4 regions of the Streptomyces sp. NBC_01508 genome follow, and region 1 is predicted to be linked to each of the others. Evidence: riboswitches for the same ligand, from Rfam matches in the RefSeq annotation. Region 1 holds a riboswitch; each other region holds the start of a gene.
What was found. Region 1 has a riboswitch for cobalamin ahead of OG700_RS01560 (prenyltransferase/squalene oxidase repeat-containing protein). Riboswitches for the same ligand answer to the same signal wherever they lie in the genome.

Region 1 (3,628 bases):
GGCAGACCGCCTTGCCGAGCGCCGCGACCAGATCCTGGCCGGCGAAGTCGCGCGGGTCGCGGCCGACCGTCTCGGCGAGCAGGGCGGCCTTGCCGATGGAGCCGCCGGCGGCGTGCGTCGTACCGACACCCGTCCAGTCGTTGACGGTACGGCCCGGAGTGCTGCCGTCCTCGCCCTCGCCGTCGAGGAAGTCGACGATGCCGCGCAGGGCGTTGTTGTCGTGTCCGGTGGCGGCGAGGGCGAACGCGCCGTCGATGGTGAGGCCGTAGTCGGCGAAGCCTGAGCCGGCCATGTTCTCGTAGTAGCGGCCCTGCTTGAGGCGGGCCGGGGCGGTGAGGTAGGCGGTGCCCTTCTTGAGGTCGGGGCCGGCACCGTCGCCCGGCGGGTCGGTGGCCGGATCCGTCGGAGGAGGTGTGGTCGGCGGGTCCGTGGGCTCGGTCGGCTCGCTGGGCTTCGTCGTCAGCGTGACGAGGTTGGTTCCCGCGCCGCCGATGGTCGCGTGCACGGTCGGGTACAGGAACGACTCGGTCATCGCCTCCTCGAACCCGAAGCCGCCGTCGTCGTTCTGCTGCCTCGACACCCAGGACATCGCCGCGTCGGCGCGCGTCACGTCGCCCAGCGCGCGCAGCGCCTGCGACGCCGCGGCGGTGATGGCGACATCTCCGGCGGCGGACCCGACGTAGGCGACGTATCCACCGTCGTCCCGCTGGGACTTCTTGAGGAAGTCCAGGGCCTTGGTCACGGCGCGGTCGTGGCCGCCCGCGCGCTCCAGGACGAGCGCCACCAGCGCGGTGGTGGCGGCGTCCCCCTCGCAGTTCTCGCCCGGCCGGATCAGCACACCGGTGACGCCCCCGGTGGCACATTGCAGAGCAGCCAGCCGGGACACCGTCTCGGCCGGCGGCTTCACGTCGCCCCGCAGCAGGGCGAGGACGGACAGCGCCTGCGCCTCCGTCGTACCGGCGTCCGTGAAGTCGCCCTTGGCGGAGCACCCGGGAGTACTGCCGCTCTCCGGTCCGGCCACGCACACGTTCGCGGCGAGGTCCGCGAGGAGGTCGTGCCCGCCGACGTCACGTGGATCGTCCCCGGCGATCTCCGCGACCAGCGCGAGCCGGGCGGCGCCCTTGGGGTCGGGTGCCTCGCCGATGCCCCGGGGATACGCGAACTCGGCGGTGTGCGCGGTGAGATACGCCTTTGTCTTGTCGAACGTCGCGCCGCGCCCCTTCGCGGCGGCGAGGGCGAAGGCCGTCTCCGCTGTCTGGAGGTGGTTCGGCCCCTCGGCGCCCTCGTCGAAGATGTGGTCACCGTCCTTCAGCCGGCCCGTGAGCCAGCCGGCGGCGGCGTCGGTGTCGACCGTCCCCGGCTCCACCGGGGGCGGTGTGCTGGTACCCGGATCCGGGTCACCGCCACCACCCGGCCGTACGTCGTCCGGGGTGAAGCCCGGCTGCCCGCTGCCGCCGCCGATGTCGGTGGGGCCGAAGACCCACGCCTCGACCTCGCCCGGCTTGGGCTGCCGGCTCAGCGCGCCGAGCGGGCTGTACGTCCAGTGGTCCTGGCCGACGGGCGCGAGCCAGTACGACCAGTAGGCGTTGGCCGGCGGGGTGAGCTGACAGGCTTCGTCGGCCGGAGTGGGGTGCTGCGCACCGCCCTTGAAGCTGTCGTGGCCGATGCGGCAGATGAAGCCGGGGCCGTCGTGGACCGTGCCGGTGGTGGTGAATCCGCCGTCGTGCAGCAGGTCCATGCCGGTGGTCAGGGTGGTGTCGCAGCCTCGTACGACGTCGCCGCCCCAGTCGCCGAAGTCGACGGCGACGACCGCGCCTCTGGTGGCGGTGCAGTCGCCGATCGGATCCGCCGCCGCCGGGGCGGCCGTGGTCACGAGTGCTGTGCCGAGTCCGACCGTCAGCAGCAGGGCGGACAGCAGCGAGAGAAGTCTCGCCGCCACGCGACGGTCTGGTCTGTTCCCGGTCTCCACCACGGCCCCCTGAGTCACCCGAGGCGGAGCCGTGCGTGACCGAAGGCCCACGGCAGACGCCGGGGAGCCGTCCGAACCACGCCGTAGTCCGCGACGGCGTCTTTCGCTGAATATCTCCCACCCAGGTAATCCGGCTCGCCCGTCAAGGAGTTGACGGGCCTACGGTTGCGGGTCAGCGCCGGGTTTCGACCGGCTTCCCCTGGGTGTCGAGCGGTAATCAGGCGCAGTGGAACACGTGTACGCACAGAGCGTCAAGGTGGCCTGTGTCTCCCGGTACGGCCCGTGCCGGGCGCTCTTGGCGGGTCGACGGCGCTCGGGTATCCTCCCCGACTGCCGAGTGGGGGAACCCGGTGGGACTCCGGGGCTGACGCGCAGCGGTGTGGCACGGCTGGAGGCCGGGCCGAGCCCGAATGCCCAGCGGCAGAGCAGTACAGGAAGCCGTACCACGCGATTGGACGGCGGCCCGTTCGTCGCTCTCCCGTCGAGGCTCCGTCCGGGTCTTCTTGTCACCGCCCCGCTCGGAGGCGTACGACGACGAGCGCACCGGCCTGCGCGGCGTCGACCGCCTCGCCCTGACCGACGCCGACGCGGCCGGGTGGCGCATGGTCGTCGCGTGGATGGAGCAGGCCGGGCTGAGCGTCCGCGTCGACGCCATGGGCAACGTCTACGGCCGCCGCGAGGGCACCGACCCCACCGCGGCCCCGGTGCTGACCGGCTCGCACATCGACAGCGTCGCCACCGCACATGGCTCGACCGTATGTATCAGCAGGTCACGGGCACGATGGAGCGACCACCCCGATCCTGGTTCGGAAAGACCGAACCGGCGGCGAAGGGCGTACGAACCGGATGTCGCGGCCGAACACTCACGCCGCCCGGGCAGCCAGCCGGGTGCCCAACTCCACTATCCGCAGGGACCGTTCCGTGGCGTCGGCGAGAATCTCGCGGCTGCCCTCGATCGCTTCGGGCAGCGACATCGGAGCCGGCAGGATCGCGCTGTACGCGTCGACGCCGATCGCCCGTACCAGGTGTGCGCCCGGCCCGATGGTGCCCGCGAGCACGAACACCGGCACTCCGGCCGCGTGTGCCCTGCTCGCGACTTCCGCGGGGATCTTGCCGCGTACGGTCTGGTGGTCCAGCGCGCCCTCGGCCGTGATCACCAGATCGGCGCGGGCCAGCCTGGCGTCCAGGTCGAGCCGGTCGAGCAGGACGTCGAAGCGGGGCAGGAGCCGCGCCCCCACCGCGGCCAGTCCGGCTCCCAGACCGCCGGAGGCACCGGTGCCGGGGGCCGTCCGCAGATCGATCCGTGGCGACAGGTCCCGGGTGAGGACCGCCGCCCAGCGCTCCAGGGCCGCCGACAGCACCTCCACGCCGGCCGGGGTCGCGCCCTTCTGCGGTCCGAACACGCGCGCCACGCCGTGTGCGCCGCACAGCACGTTGAAGGGGTTGCAGGCGACGAGGAGTTCGGTGTCGGCGAGGCGCCGGTCGAGCCCGGACGTGTCGACGTGGTCGAGTTCCCCGAGTGCCGCGCCGCCCGGCGGGAGTTCGCGGCCGTGGCGGTCCGTCAGCCGGGCGCCCAGCGCCCGGAGTGCCCCGGCGCCCCCGTCCGACGTACCGGAGTCCCCGCAGCCGACGAGCACGCGCCGGGCTCCCAGGTCCAGG
Region 2 (3,628 bases), 3.3 Mb from region 1:
GCCGCTTCACTGATCCGCGCCTCGGGCAGCGTGCCGTCGACCACGGCCTGGACGAGGGCGTTGGCGAGCTGGTCGAAGGTGGCCTCGCCGGCGTTCTCGCCACCGACGCACACCGCGTCGGCCCCGCCCTTGACGGCCCGTACGGTGGCCCCGTCGATGCCGTAGCGGGCGGTGACCGCGCTCATCTCGATGCCGTCCGTCACCACCAGGCCGTCGAAGCCCAGCTCGCCGCGGAGCAGGTCCACGAGGATGCGGGGGCTCATGGTGGCCGGCAGTTCGGTGTCGTACGCGGGCGCGAGCAGGTGCCCGGTCATCACCACGCGTACGCCCGCCTCCATCGCGGCGAGGAACGGCGGCAGCGCGGTGGCGGCGATCTCCTCGGCGCTCGCCGAGACCTGTGGCAGGCCGTGGTGGGAGTCGACCGAGGTGTCCCCGTGGCCGGGGAAGTGCTTGGCGCAGGCGGCGACGCCGGCCGACTGGAGTCCGCGGATCCAGGCGGCGGTGTGCCGGCAGACGACGTCCGTGCCGGCGCCGAAGGAGCGGGCGCCGATGACCGGGTTGAAGGGGTTGGAGTTGACGTCGGCGCTGGGCGCGTAGTCGAGGGAGACGCCGGCGGCGTGGAGTTCGCGGCCGATGTCGCGGGCGACGGACTCGGTCAGCTCCACGTCGTCCACGGCGCCGAGTGCGAGGTTGCCCGGCCGGGAGGCGCCGGTCCAGGCTTCGAGCCGGGTGACGTCGCCGGCCTCTTCGTCGATGGCGATGATGAGGTCGCGGTTCTCCGCGCGTAGTTCGGCGGTGAGGCGCGCGACCTGTTCGGGGTCGACGATGTTCCGGCCGAACAGGACGACGGAGGTGAGGCCGCCGGCGATCCCGCGGCGGACCCAGTCGGGCAGGGTCGTGCCGACGAATCCGGGCTGGAGCGTGGACTCCGCGAGTCGCGTCAGCCGGTCGCGACGGCCGCTCGACGTGGCGCTCCGCCGGGTGCTGGACGCAGTACTCGGCGTGGCGCGCGGCTCACTGCTCGGCTGGTTGTTCGGCTGGCTGTTCGGCCGGGTGCTTGGCTCCATGCGGGTCCTCCGAAGGCGCATCGCTCGGCCGGCTCAGCGAACCGCCCTTGAACTTGGTACAGGCCAATCGGATGGTGGCTTAGACCAATTATGTGTGTCAAGGAGGTACCGCGCTTCCGCGCGTTGCGTGAACTCGCCCCGGAAGCAGGGGGATTACGCCGTTCATGAATATCTGGTGAGCCTTCGAGGGAGCTGATGGGCACGGGTTAGGCTGGTCGGTGCAGCTGGTTCGTTCCCGTCCGACGGGCGGGAACGTCGCAAGAGGGAACCTGGTGAGAATCCGGGACTGCCCCGCAGCGGTGAGTGGGAACGACCGCCGTCATCAGCACTGGGCCCGTGCCGGGCCTGGGAAGCGACGGTCAGTAGGTGTCCGCCGGGTGTCCGCACCCGACCGGCGTGCCCACGAGTCCGAAGACCTGCCCGCTGTGCGTACGCGACCGATCGCGTACGGGGATTCCGGTGACCTCGTGGGCGGGTCGGCGTACCTATCGGCGGGCAGGCGTACGTACGCGTACGTACGGGCGGCCCGTCCGGTTCCGTACCCCTTCGTGTCCGCGATCCGTCACCGGGATCGCAGGAGGACAACTCGCGAAGGAGAGTTCCGTGACAGACAAGTCCGCAGCCGCGGCAGCGCGCGCCACCGTGTACGGCTACCCCCGCCAGGGCGCGAACCGCGAACTGAAGAAGGCCGTCGAGGGCTACTGGAAGGGCGCGGTCGGCGCCGATGCCCTGCGGGACGTGGCCTCGCGGCTGCGCCGCGCCAACTGGGAGCAGCTCGTCGCCGACGGTGTCCACGAGGTTCCGACCGGTGACTTCTCGTACTACGACCAGGTCCTGGACACCAGCGTGATGGTCGGCGCGATCCCGGAGCGGCACCGCGCGGCGGTCGGCGACGACGCGCCGCACGATTCGCGGGATTCGCGGGATTCGCGGGATTCGCGGGACACCGCCCGGGCCACCGCGCAGGACCGCGCGCTGGACGGCTATTTCGCGATGGCGCGCGGCACCCGGGACGTGGCACCCCTGGAGATGACCAAGTGGTTCGACACCAACTACCACTACCTGGTCCCCGAGGTCGGCCCCGGCACCGTCTTCTCCGCCGACTCGGCCAAGCAGGTCGCCGAGCTGACGCAGGCCCTCGCGCTCGGCCTCACCGCCCGGCCCGTGCTCCTCGGCCCCGTCACGTATCTGCTGCTGGCCAAGCCCGCCCCCGGCGTGGCCGCCGGCTTCGAGCCGCTGACGCTGCTCGACCGGCTCCTTCCCGTGTACGCGGAGATCCTGGCCGACCTGCGCGCGGCCGGCGCCGACTGGGTGCAGCTGGACGAGCCCGCGCTGGTGCAGGACCGCACCCCGGCCGAGCTGAACGCCGCTTCCCGCGCCTACCGCGACCTGGGCGGCCTGACCGACCGGCCGAAACTGCTCGTCGCCTCCTACTTCGACCGGCTCGGCGACGCGCTGCCCGTGCTCGCCAAGGCCCCCGTCGAAGGGCTCGCGCTCGACTTCACCGGATCGGCCGCCGCCGCCAATCTGGCCGCTCTCGCGGCCGTGGGCGGGCTGCCCGGCAAGCGGCTGGTCGCGGGCGTGGTCGACGGACGCAACGTCTGGATCAACGACTTCGAGAAGTCCCTCGCCACCCTCGGCACGCTCCTCGGCCTCGCCGACCGCGTCGACGTCGCGCCGTCCTGCTCCCTGCTGCACGTCCCGCTCGACGCGACCGCCGAGCGCGACATCGACCCGGAGATCGCCCGCTGGCTGGCGTTCGCCCGCCAGAAGAGCGCCGAGGTCGCCACGCTGGCCCGCGCCCTGACCGAGGGAACGGGCGCCATCACGGCCGAACTCGCCGCCAACCGCGCCGCGCTCGCCTCCCGCGCGGGCTCGGCGCTCACCCGCGACCCGGCCGTGCGCGCCCGCGCCGCGGCCGTCACCGACGCGGACGCCCGCCGTTCGCAGCCGTACGAGGTACGGACCGCCGCCCAGCGGGCGCACCTCGGTCTGCCGCCGCTGCCGACGACCACGATCGGCTCCTTCCCGCAGACCGCCGAACTGCGTACCGCGCGGGCCGATCTGCGGGCCGGCCGGATCGGGACGGCGGCGTACGAGGAGCGGATCGAGGCCGAGATCCGCGACGTCCTCGCCTTTCAGGAGAAGGCGGGGCTGGACGTCCTGGTGCACGGCGAGCCCGAACGCAACGACATGGTGCAGTACTTCGCCGAGCAGTTGACCGGGTACGTCGCCACGCGGCACGGCTGGGTGCAGTCGTACGGCACCCGCTACGTACGCCCGCCGGTCCTCGCCGGGGACATCTCGCGCCCGGAGCCGATGACGGTGCGCTGGACGTCGTACGCGCAGTCGCTCACCGACCGCCCGGTGAAGGGCATGCTGACGGGACCGGTCACGATGCTCGCCTGGTCCTTCGTCCGGGACGACCAGCCGCTCGGTGACACCGCGCGGCAGGTCGCGCTCGCCCTCCGCGACGAGGTGAACGACCTTGAGGAGGCGGGCACTTCGGTGATCCAGGTCGACGAACCCGCGCTGCGCGAGACGCTGCCGCTGCGCGCGGA
Region 3 (3,628 bases), 5.2 Mb from region 1:
CGGGCGCTGCCGAGCCCGCCGAGCGACCAGAACAGCGCCTCCTGGAAGTGTTCGGGCCGGGCGGAGACCACCAGGACGAGCGTGGTGAACGCGGACAGGATGTACGAGACGGTCACCCCGGCCAGTACGAGGCGCCCGCCGGTCATCGTGCCGCCGCGCCGGGCCAGCGCGTAGACGAGGGTCATCGCGACGAGCGAGCCCGCGAAGGCGGCGGCCGGCATGGCGACGGTGGTGGTGATCCCGCCGCCGATGCCGCTGCCGATGCCGAGGACCAGGACGAGTACGGCGCCGGTGGACGCCCCCGAGGAGATCCCGAGGAGGAACGGGTCGGCCAGCCGGTTGCGTACGAGGGCCTGGAGGACCGTCCCGACGACGGCGAGACCTGCGCCGACGACCGCGCCGAGCAGCACACGCGGCAGCCGTACGTCCAGGACGATCGTGCGGAAGGGGCTGGGCTCCGCGCCGCCGGTGAGGATCGTGAGCACCTCACCGGGCGGGATACGTACGGAGCCGAGCGCGAGCCCGGCGACGACGGCGCAGGCGAGGGCCGCGGCGAGGCAGGTGAGCACGACGGCCTGGCGCAGCCTGCGGTGGTGGTGGCCGGGCGGGTGGTGGCCGGGGTGATGGTGACGGGGGTGGTGGTGGCCGGGCGGGGTTGTGCGACTCATGGCCGTCGGCCCTACGCGCCCGCCCCGGGGTGGAGTTGGTCGGCGAGGCGCTGGACGGCGGCGGGGGCGCGGACACCGAGGACGGCGTCGGAGAGCGGCAGGACGGCGAAGCGCTTGTTCCTGATCGCCGGGACGTCCTTCAGTACGGGGTCCTCCAGCAGCCGCTTCTTCTTCTGGGCGACGGTGGTGGCGCCGTAGTCGTAGATGAGGATCGTCTCGGGCTTGCGGGCCACGACCTGTTCCCAGGTGGCGTCGCCGAAGGGTCTGTCGAGGTCGGCGAAGACGTTGCGCCCGCCGGCCCGCTCGATCAGCTCGTTGCCGATGCCCTTGCCGCCGGCGGTGAACGCGGTCTTGTCGCCGCTGTCGTAGACGAAGACCGGGAGGGGCTTCGTGTCTTCGAGCCCGGCGGCGGTGGCGGCGAGGGTGGTGCGCGCCTCGGCGGTCCACTTCTTCGCGCGGTCGGCGACACCGAAGGTGCGGCCGACCTCCTCGATCTCACGGAAGACGTCGTCCATGGAGGTCCGGCCATCGGCGCAGTTCTCCAGGTTGAGCCGGGTGTCGATGCCGGCGTCCTTGAGGTCGTCGCGGGTGCGGCCGTCCTTGGCGGCGAAGGCGCTGGCGTAGCCGCCGTAGACGAAGTCGGGGTTCGCGGCGAGGAGTCTCTCCTTGGAGGGGTACTCCTTGGCGATGACCGGGACGCTGTCGTACGCCTTCTCGTAGGCGGGCAGGACGGCGTCGTCCAGCCAGGCGGTGCCGACGAGGGACTTGGCGAGACCGAGTTCGATCATGATCTCGGTGACGTGCTGGTTCATCGTGACCACGCGCTTCGGGGGTGCCTCGAAGGTGGTCTTCACACCGCAGTTGGTGACCGTGTACGGGAATCCGGCGGCCGGCGCTCCGTCGTTCCGGACGGGGTCCGGGGTGGTGGAGCAGGCGGCGAGCGGGAGCAGCAGCGGGAGCAGGACCGCCGGTATGAGGGCGTGGCGCCGCGAGGACATGACTGGGCCTCCTCCGGGGGATTTCCGCGTCCCCTGGCATGGTGGGAGAAGGGCGACAGGTCAGTTCCTGGCTTCCGGGACCCGCGCTCGCGGGGCCTGGTCACAGTGGCGGGACCGTGCCGGATTCGCACCGGCTTCCTGGGTCCTGCCGCCCTGGATCGCGTCAGTCTCTCAGACGACCTCGACCTCTTCCTCCGTGACCTCGCCCTCGACGATGCGGTACGAGCGGAACTGGAACGGGCCCATGTCGTCGGTGTCGGCGGTGGAGACCAGGACGTAGTGGGCGAACGGTTCCATCGCCAGGTCGATGTCCCGGCGGGAGGGGTACGCCTCGGTCGCGGTGTGCGAGTGGTAGATGACCACCACGTCCTCGTCGCGCTCGCGCAGCTCGTTGTCGAGCTGCTTGTGCTCGGTCGAGTCGAACTCGTAGAACGTGGGCGAGCGGGCCGCGTTGAGCATGGGGATGAAGCGCTCGGGCCGGTCGCTGCCCTCCGGGCCCGCGATCACGCCGCACGCCTCGTCGGGGTGGTCCGCCCGCGCGTGGGCGACGATCCGGTCGTACAGCGCCTGGGTGATGGTGAGCATGAGGTGAAGGATAAGCAGGTGGCCTCCGCGTGTGAGATACGGAGGCCACCTGATGAGACGGCCGGTGAGACGGGTCGGTGGGACGGACCGGTGGGACGGACCGGTGGGACGCGTCGGTGGGACAGCCGGTGGGACGCCCGCGTCAGTCGGACACCTTCGCGTACTCCGGCTCGTGCGGGCCTTCCGGGTCGCGCCGTTCCCCGGAGGCGCGCGCCGCCAGTCCCGGGTTACGGCTCTTGAGCAGCGCCCAGCCGCCGGCCAGGAACAGCGCCCAGAGCGCGCCGACGTACAGCGACACCCGGGCGTCGGAGTCGTACGCGATCAGGCAGGTCACGAAGGACAGGAAGACCAGCGCCACCCAGCTCAGGGCCGAGCCGCCCGGCGCCGGGAACGAGGACGCCGGCAGCCTCCCCGCGACCACGGCGGAGCGGTACTTGATGTGGCTGATGAGGATCATCATCCAGGTCCAGATGCCGGCGGCGGTGGCCACCGAGGTGACGTACAGGAACGCCTTCTCGGGGACGACGTAGTTGAGGACGACGCCGATGCCCATCAGCGCGACGGACGCCGCGATGCCGAACGCCGGTGTCCTGCGGGAGTTGAGCTTGCCCAGGGCCTTCGGGGCTTCGCTGTTGGCGGCGAGGTCGCGCAGCATCCGGCCGGTGGAGTACATGCCGGAGTTGCAGGACGACAGGGCCGCCGTCAGCACCACGAAATTGACGATTCCGGCGCCGAGCGGGATGCCGATCTTGGCGAAGGCGTGCACGAACGGGCTCTCGCCCTCGCTGAATTCGGTCCATTCGACGACGGCGAGGATGACGGTGAGCGCGCCTACGTAGAAGACGATGATGCGCCAGGGCAGCGTGTTGATCGCCTTGGGGAGTGTCTTCTCCGGATTCTCGGACTCGCCCGCGGTGACGCCGACGAGTTCGACGGCCAGGTAGGCGAACATCACGCCCTGAAGGGTCATCAGGCTGGAGCCGATGCCGTTGGGGAAGATGCCGCCGTGCTGCCAGAGGTTGCCGGTGGCCGCGGTGTCGCCGGCGTCCGAGAAGCCGAGGGTGAGGACGCCGAGGCCGATGACGATCATGCCGATGATGGCGGTGACCTTGACCATCGAGAACCAGAACTCGACCTCGCCGAAGATCTTGACGGAGATCAGGTTGACGCCGAAGAGCACCACGAGGAAGACCAGGGCGCTGACCCACTGCGGGATCGCCGGGAACCAGAAGTGGATGTAGATGGCCGCCGCCGTGAGTTCGGCCATGCCGGTCACGATCCACATGAGCCAGTACGTCCAGCCGGTGGCGTAGCCGAAGAACGGGCCGAGGAATTCGCGGGCGTACTCCGCGAACGAGCCGGAGACCGGCCGGTAGA
Region 4 (3,628 bases), 2.3 Mb from region 1:
GAGCCCGTGACGCGCCGCGCCTTCGAACGCGCCCGGATGGACGCGCGTGAGGCGGACCCGAGGGAAGGGTTCCGCTGCTGCTGAGCGGCCGTGCCAGTACGGCGAAGGGCCGTCGTATCCCGATGGGGGTACGACGGCCCTTCGCCGTGCGCGAGCGGGTGTCAGTGCACCCAGTCCTTCAGCTGCTCGGTCTCCAGCGTGATGCCCACGGGGTCGGGCAGGACGACGCTCTTGCCGAACGGCACGGTGCGGGCGCTCTCGTAGCGCACACCATCCGGCTCGCTGTAGACGGTCACCTCGCAGGAGTCGCGGTCGATCAGCGGATAGACGGGGACACCGGTCTCGGCGTAGGAACGGGGCTTCTCCACCCGGTCGCGTGCGTCGGTGTCGGAGTCGTACGAGGTGACCTCGACGGCCATCAGGACGGGGCCGGGGTCGACCCACTCGCCCTGGCCCGCGAAGGCACCGCTCGGAGCGAGAGCACCGTCCGGCCGGGCGCGGCCCAGGAGATGTCGCTGGACTCTCAGCCCTTGGACTGGATAGAGCCACAGCTCCGGTCTCGACCGCAAACAGCAGCGTACAAGCCACTGCATGATGCATCCGTGCGTGCCGTCCGGGCCCGCCTTGCCGTGCACTTTCCCGTCGATCAGTTCCAGGGGGGCACGTTCGGCCGTGCGGCTCAGAATCCGGTACAACTCGTCGAAGTCGTGGGTCTCCACATGGAGCCGGTCGGTAGTAGCCACGCCGCTGGACCCCCTCACGTCGCCCACAACGGTAGCGACCCCCTCGGACAACGCGCCGCCGTCGCCGTGTCGCACACTGCTGTGATGAACCAGGCGATACGGCCGGCGGCCGACTTCACGATCAGAGCGGCCGAGCCCGCCGAGTACGCGGCGCTCGGGGAGATCACCGCGCGGGCCTATCTGGACGACGGGCTGCTGGACTTCGGGGCGGACGATCCCTATCTGGAGACCCTGCGCGACGTCGCGGGGCGGGCCGCCGGGTCCGACGTGCTCGTGGCCGTCGACGCGGACGGGGTGGTCCTCGGTGGGGTCGCCCACGCCTCCGGCGGGTCCGCGTGGGCCAACATCGCCAGGGAGGGGGAGGCCGAGTTCCGCATGCTGGCGGTCGCGTCATCCGCCCGGGGGCGCGGTGTCGGCGAGGCGTTGGTGCGGGCGTGCGTGGACCGGGCGCGGGGCACCGAGGGGTGCGTGCGGGTGTGTCTGTCCACCCACGAGACAATGCTGGGCGCCCACCGGATCTACGAGCGGCTGGACTTCGTACGGACCCCGGAGCGGGACTGGTCGCCGGTTCCCGCTCTCTCGCCCCTGCTCACGTACAGCCTGGAAATCTAAGGCGTTTCGGGGCCGTTTCAGGGCAAGGCGAAACACCCACGACACAACATGTGGGGGGTGCTTCTCCCAACCGACCCCACATGTATGCTCAAGTCTGCTGTCGCCGCAGGAGAATCCGGTGGAAATCCGGAACTGTCCCGCAACGGTGTGCTGTGGTGCGCTTTGCGCGCCCCGCGAGTCCGAGCACCTGCCGACGGCGCACCCGGTTCGACCGATCCGGGTGCCGAGACGTCCGGGCCTCGCGGTTGGGCCGGTGGACGCCGCACCGCGCGCTGCCCGTTTCCGGGGCGGCGTACGCGGGCGTGCGCTGCCGTGCCCCTCCCTCCGTGGCCCAGAGCCGAGCGAGGGAGAGCACCACGTGACCATCGCGCCAGCCGATCCGGCTTCAGCGATCTCCGAGCGGGAACGGGGTACGGCCGTCGCGGCCGACGGACCCGGTACGGCCCTGCTGCGGGTCCTCATGGACCTCACCGCCGACCTGGCCGACACCGACCCCGGCCGGGTCGCCGCCGCCGCGCTGCGTGGCCGTAACGCCGCCTCCGACGAGGCCGAGTTGCGTGAACTCGCCACCGAGGCCGCCGCCGGGCTCATCTCGGAGGACCCCGCGTACTCCCGTCTCGCCGCCCGCCTGCTCACCCGCACCATCGCGGACGAGGCCGCCGGCCAGGGCGCCGTCTCGTTCTCCTCGTCGGTCGCCGTGGGCCACGCGGAGGGCCTGATCGCCGACCGTACGGCCGCGTTCGTCACCCGCCACGCCGCCCGCCTCGACGCGCTGATCGACCCCGCAGCCGACGACCGCTTCGGCTACTTCGGTCTGCGCACGCTCTTCAGCCGCTATCTGCTCCGGCACCCGATCACCCGCGATGTCATCGAGACGCCGCAGTACTTCATGCTGCGCGTCGCGTCCGGGCTGGCCAAGGACGACTCCCCGGCCGCCGTGGACGAAGTCGCCGCGCTGTACGGCCTGATGAGCCGGCTCGACTACCTCCCCTCCTCCCCCACGCTCTTCAACTCCGGCACCCGGCACCCCCAGATGTCGTCCTGCTATCTGCTGGACTCCCCGCTGGACGAGCTGGACTCCATCTACGACCGCTACCACCAGGTGGCCCGCCTGTCAAAGCACGCGGGCGGGATCGGCCTCTCGTACTCCCGTATCCGCGCCCGCGGTTCACTGATCCGCGGCACGAACGGGCACTCCAACGGCATCGTGCCGTTCCTGCGGACGCTGGACTCCTCGGTCGCCGCCGTCAACCAGGGCGGCCGGCGCAAGGGCGCGGCCTGCGTCTACCTGGAGACCTGGCACGCGGACATCGAGGAGTTCCTGGAGCTGCGCGACAACACGGGCGAGGAGGCGCGCCGTACGCACAATCTCAACCTCGCGCACTGGATCCCCGACGAGTTCATGCGCCGGGTCGACACGGACGGCGACTGGTCGCTGTTCTCCCCCTCCGACGTGCCCGAGCTGGTCGATCTGTGGGGCGACGGCTTCGACACTGCGTACCGCGCGGCCGAGGCGGCGGGCAAGGCCCGCAGGACCATCCCGGCGCGCGAGCTGTACGGCCGCATGATGCGCACCCTCGCGCAGACCGGCAACGGCTGGATGACCTTCAAGGACGCGTCGAACCGTACGGCGAACCAGACCGCCGAGCCCGGCAGCGTCGTGCACTCCTCGAACCTCTGCACCGAGATCCTGGAGGTCACGGACGACGGCGAGACGGCCGTCTGCAACCTCGGCTCGATCAACATCGGCGCGTTCGTGACGGACACGGGCGAGCTGGACTGGGAACGGCTGGACGACAGCGTCCGCACCGCCGTGACCTTCCTCGACCGGGTCGTGGACATCAACTTCTACCCGACCGAGCAGGCCGGCCGCTCCAACGCCAAGTGGCGCCCGGTGGGCCTGGGGATGATGGGCCTCCAGGACGTCTTCTTCAAGAAGGGGCTGCCCTTCGACTCCGCCGAGGCCACCGCGCTCTCCACCCGGATCGCCGAGCGGATCATGCTCGCCGCGTACGAGGCGTCCTGCGACCTCGCCGAGCGCGACGGCCCGCTGCCGGCCTGGTCGCAGACCCGCGCCGCGCGGGGCGTGCTGCACCCGGACCACTACGACGTGACGCTCAACTGGCCCGAGCGGTGGGACGCGTTGCGCGCCCGCGTCGCGAAGACCGGCATGCGCAACTCGCTGCTCCTCGCCATCGCGCCGACGGCCACCATCGCGTCGATCGCCGGGGTGTACGAGTGCATCGAGCCGCAGGTCTCCAACCTCTTCAAGC

Region 2: another riboswitch for cobalamin. It lies ahead of metE (5-methyltetrahydropteroyltriglutamate--homocysteine S-methyltransferase); the one in region 1 lies ahead of OG700_RS01560 (prenyltransferase/squalene oxidase repeat-containing protein).
Region 3: another riboswitch for cobalamin. It lies ahead of OG700_RS25950 (ABC transporter substrate-binding protein); the one in region 1 lies ahead of OG700_RS01560 (prenyltransferase/squalene oxidase repeat-containing protein).
Region 4: another riboswitch for cobalamin. It lies ahead of OG700_RS11795 (ribonucleoside-diphosphate reductase subunit alpha); the one in region 1 lies ahead of OG700_RS01560 (prenyltransferase/squalene oxidase repeat-containing protein).

What each region holds. Positions count from the first base shown of each region.
Region 1 covers NZ_CP109419.1:347,239-350,866, forward strand. The annotation lists gene OG700_RS01560 (prenyltransferase/squalene oxidase repeat-containing protein) at 1-1,939, opposite strand, end outside; cobalamin riboswitch at 2,071-2,215, opposite strand; cobalamin riboswitch at 2,263-2,406, shown strand; gene OG700_RS01565 (hypothetical protein) at 2,476-2,715, opposite strand; gene OG700_RS01570 (glycerate kinase) at 2,833-3,628, opposite strand, start outside.
Region 2 covers NZ_CP109419.1:3,597,795-3,601,422, forward strand. The annotation lists gene OG700_RS16490 (glycoside hydrolase family 3 protein) at 1-1,067, opposite strand, end outside; cobalamin riboswitch at 1,276-1,506, shown strand; gene metE (5-methyltetrahydropteroyltriglutamate--homocysteine S-methyltransferase) at 1,671-3,628, shown strand, end outside.
Region 3 covers NZ_CP109419.1:5,576,813-5,580,440, reverse strand. The annotation lists gene OG700_RS25955 (FecCD family ABC transporter permease) at 1-668, opposite strand, end outside; gene OG700_RS25950 (ABC transporter substrate-binding protein) at 680-1,666, opposite strand; cobalamin riboswitch at 1,707-1,838, opposite strand; gene OG700_RS25945 (Mov34/MPN/PAD-1 family protein) at 1,838-2,251, opposite strand; gene OG700_RS25940 (amino acid permease) at 2,394-3,628, opposite strand, start outside.
Region 4 covers NZ_CP109419.1:2,618,650-2,622,277, forward strand. The annotation lists gene OG700_RS11780 (YbdD/YjiX family protein) at 1-84, shown strand, start outside; gene OG700_RS11785 (Uma2 family endonuclease) at 162-743, opposite strand; gene OG700_RS11790 (GNAT family N-acetyltransferase) at 828-1,355, shown strand; cobalamin riboswitch at 1,433-1,565, shown strand; gene OG700_RS11795 (ribonucleoside-diphosphate reductase subunit alpha) at 1,714-3,628, shown strand, end outside.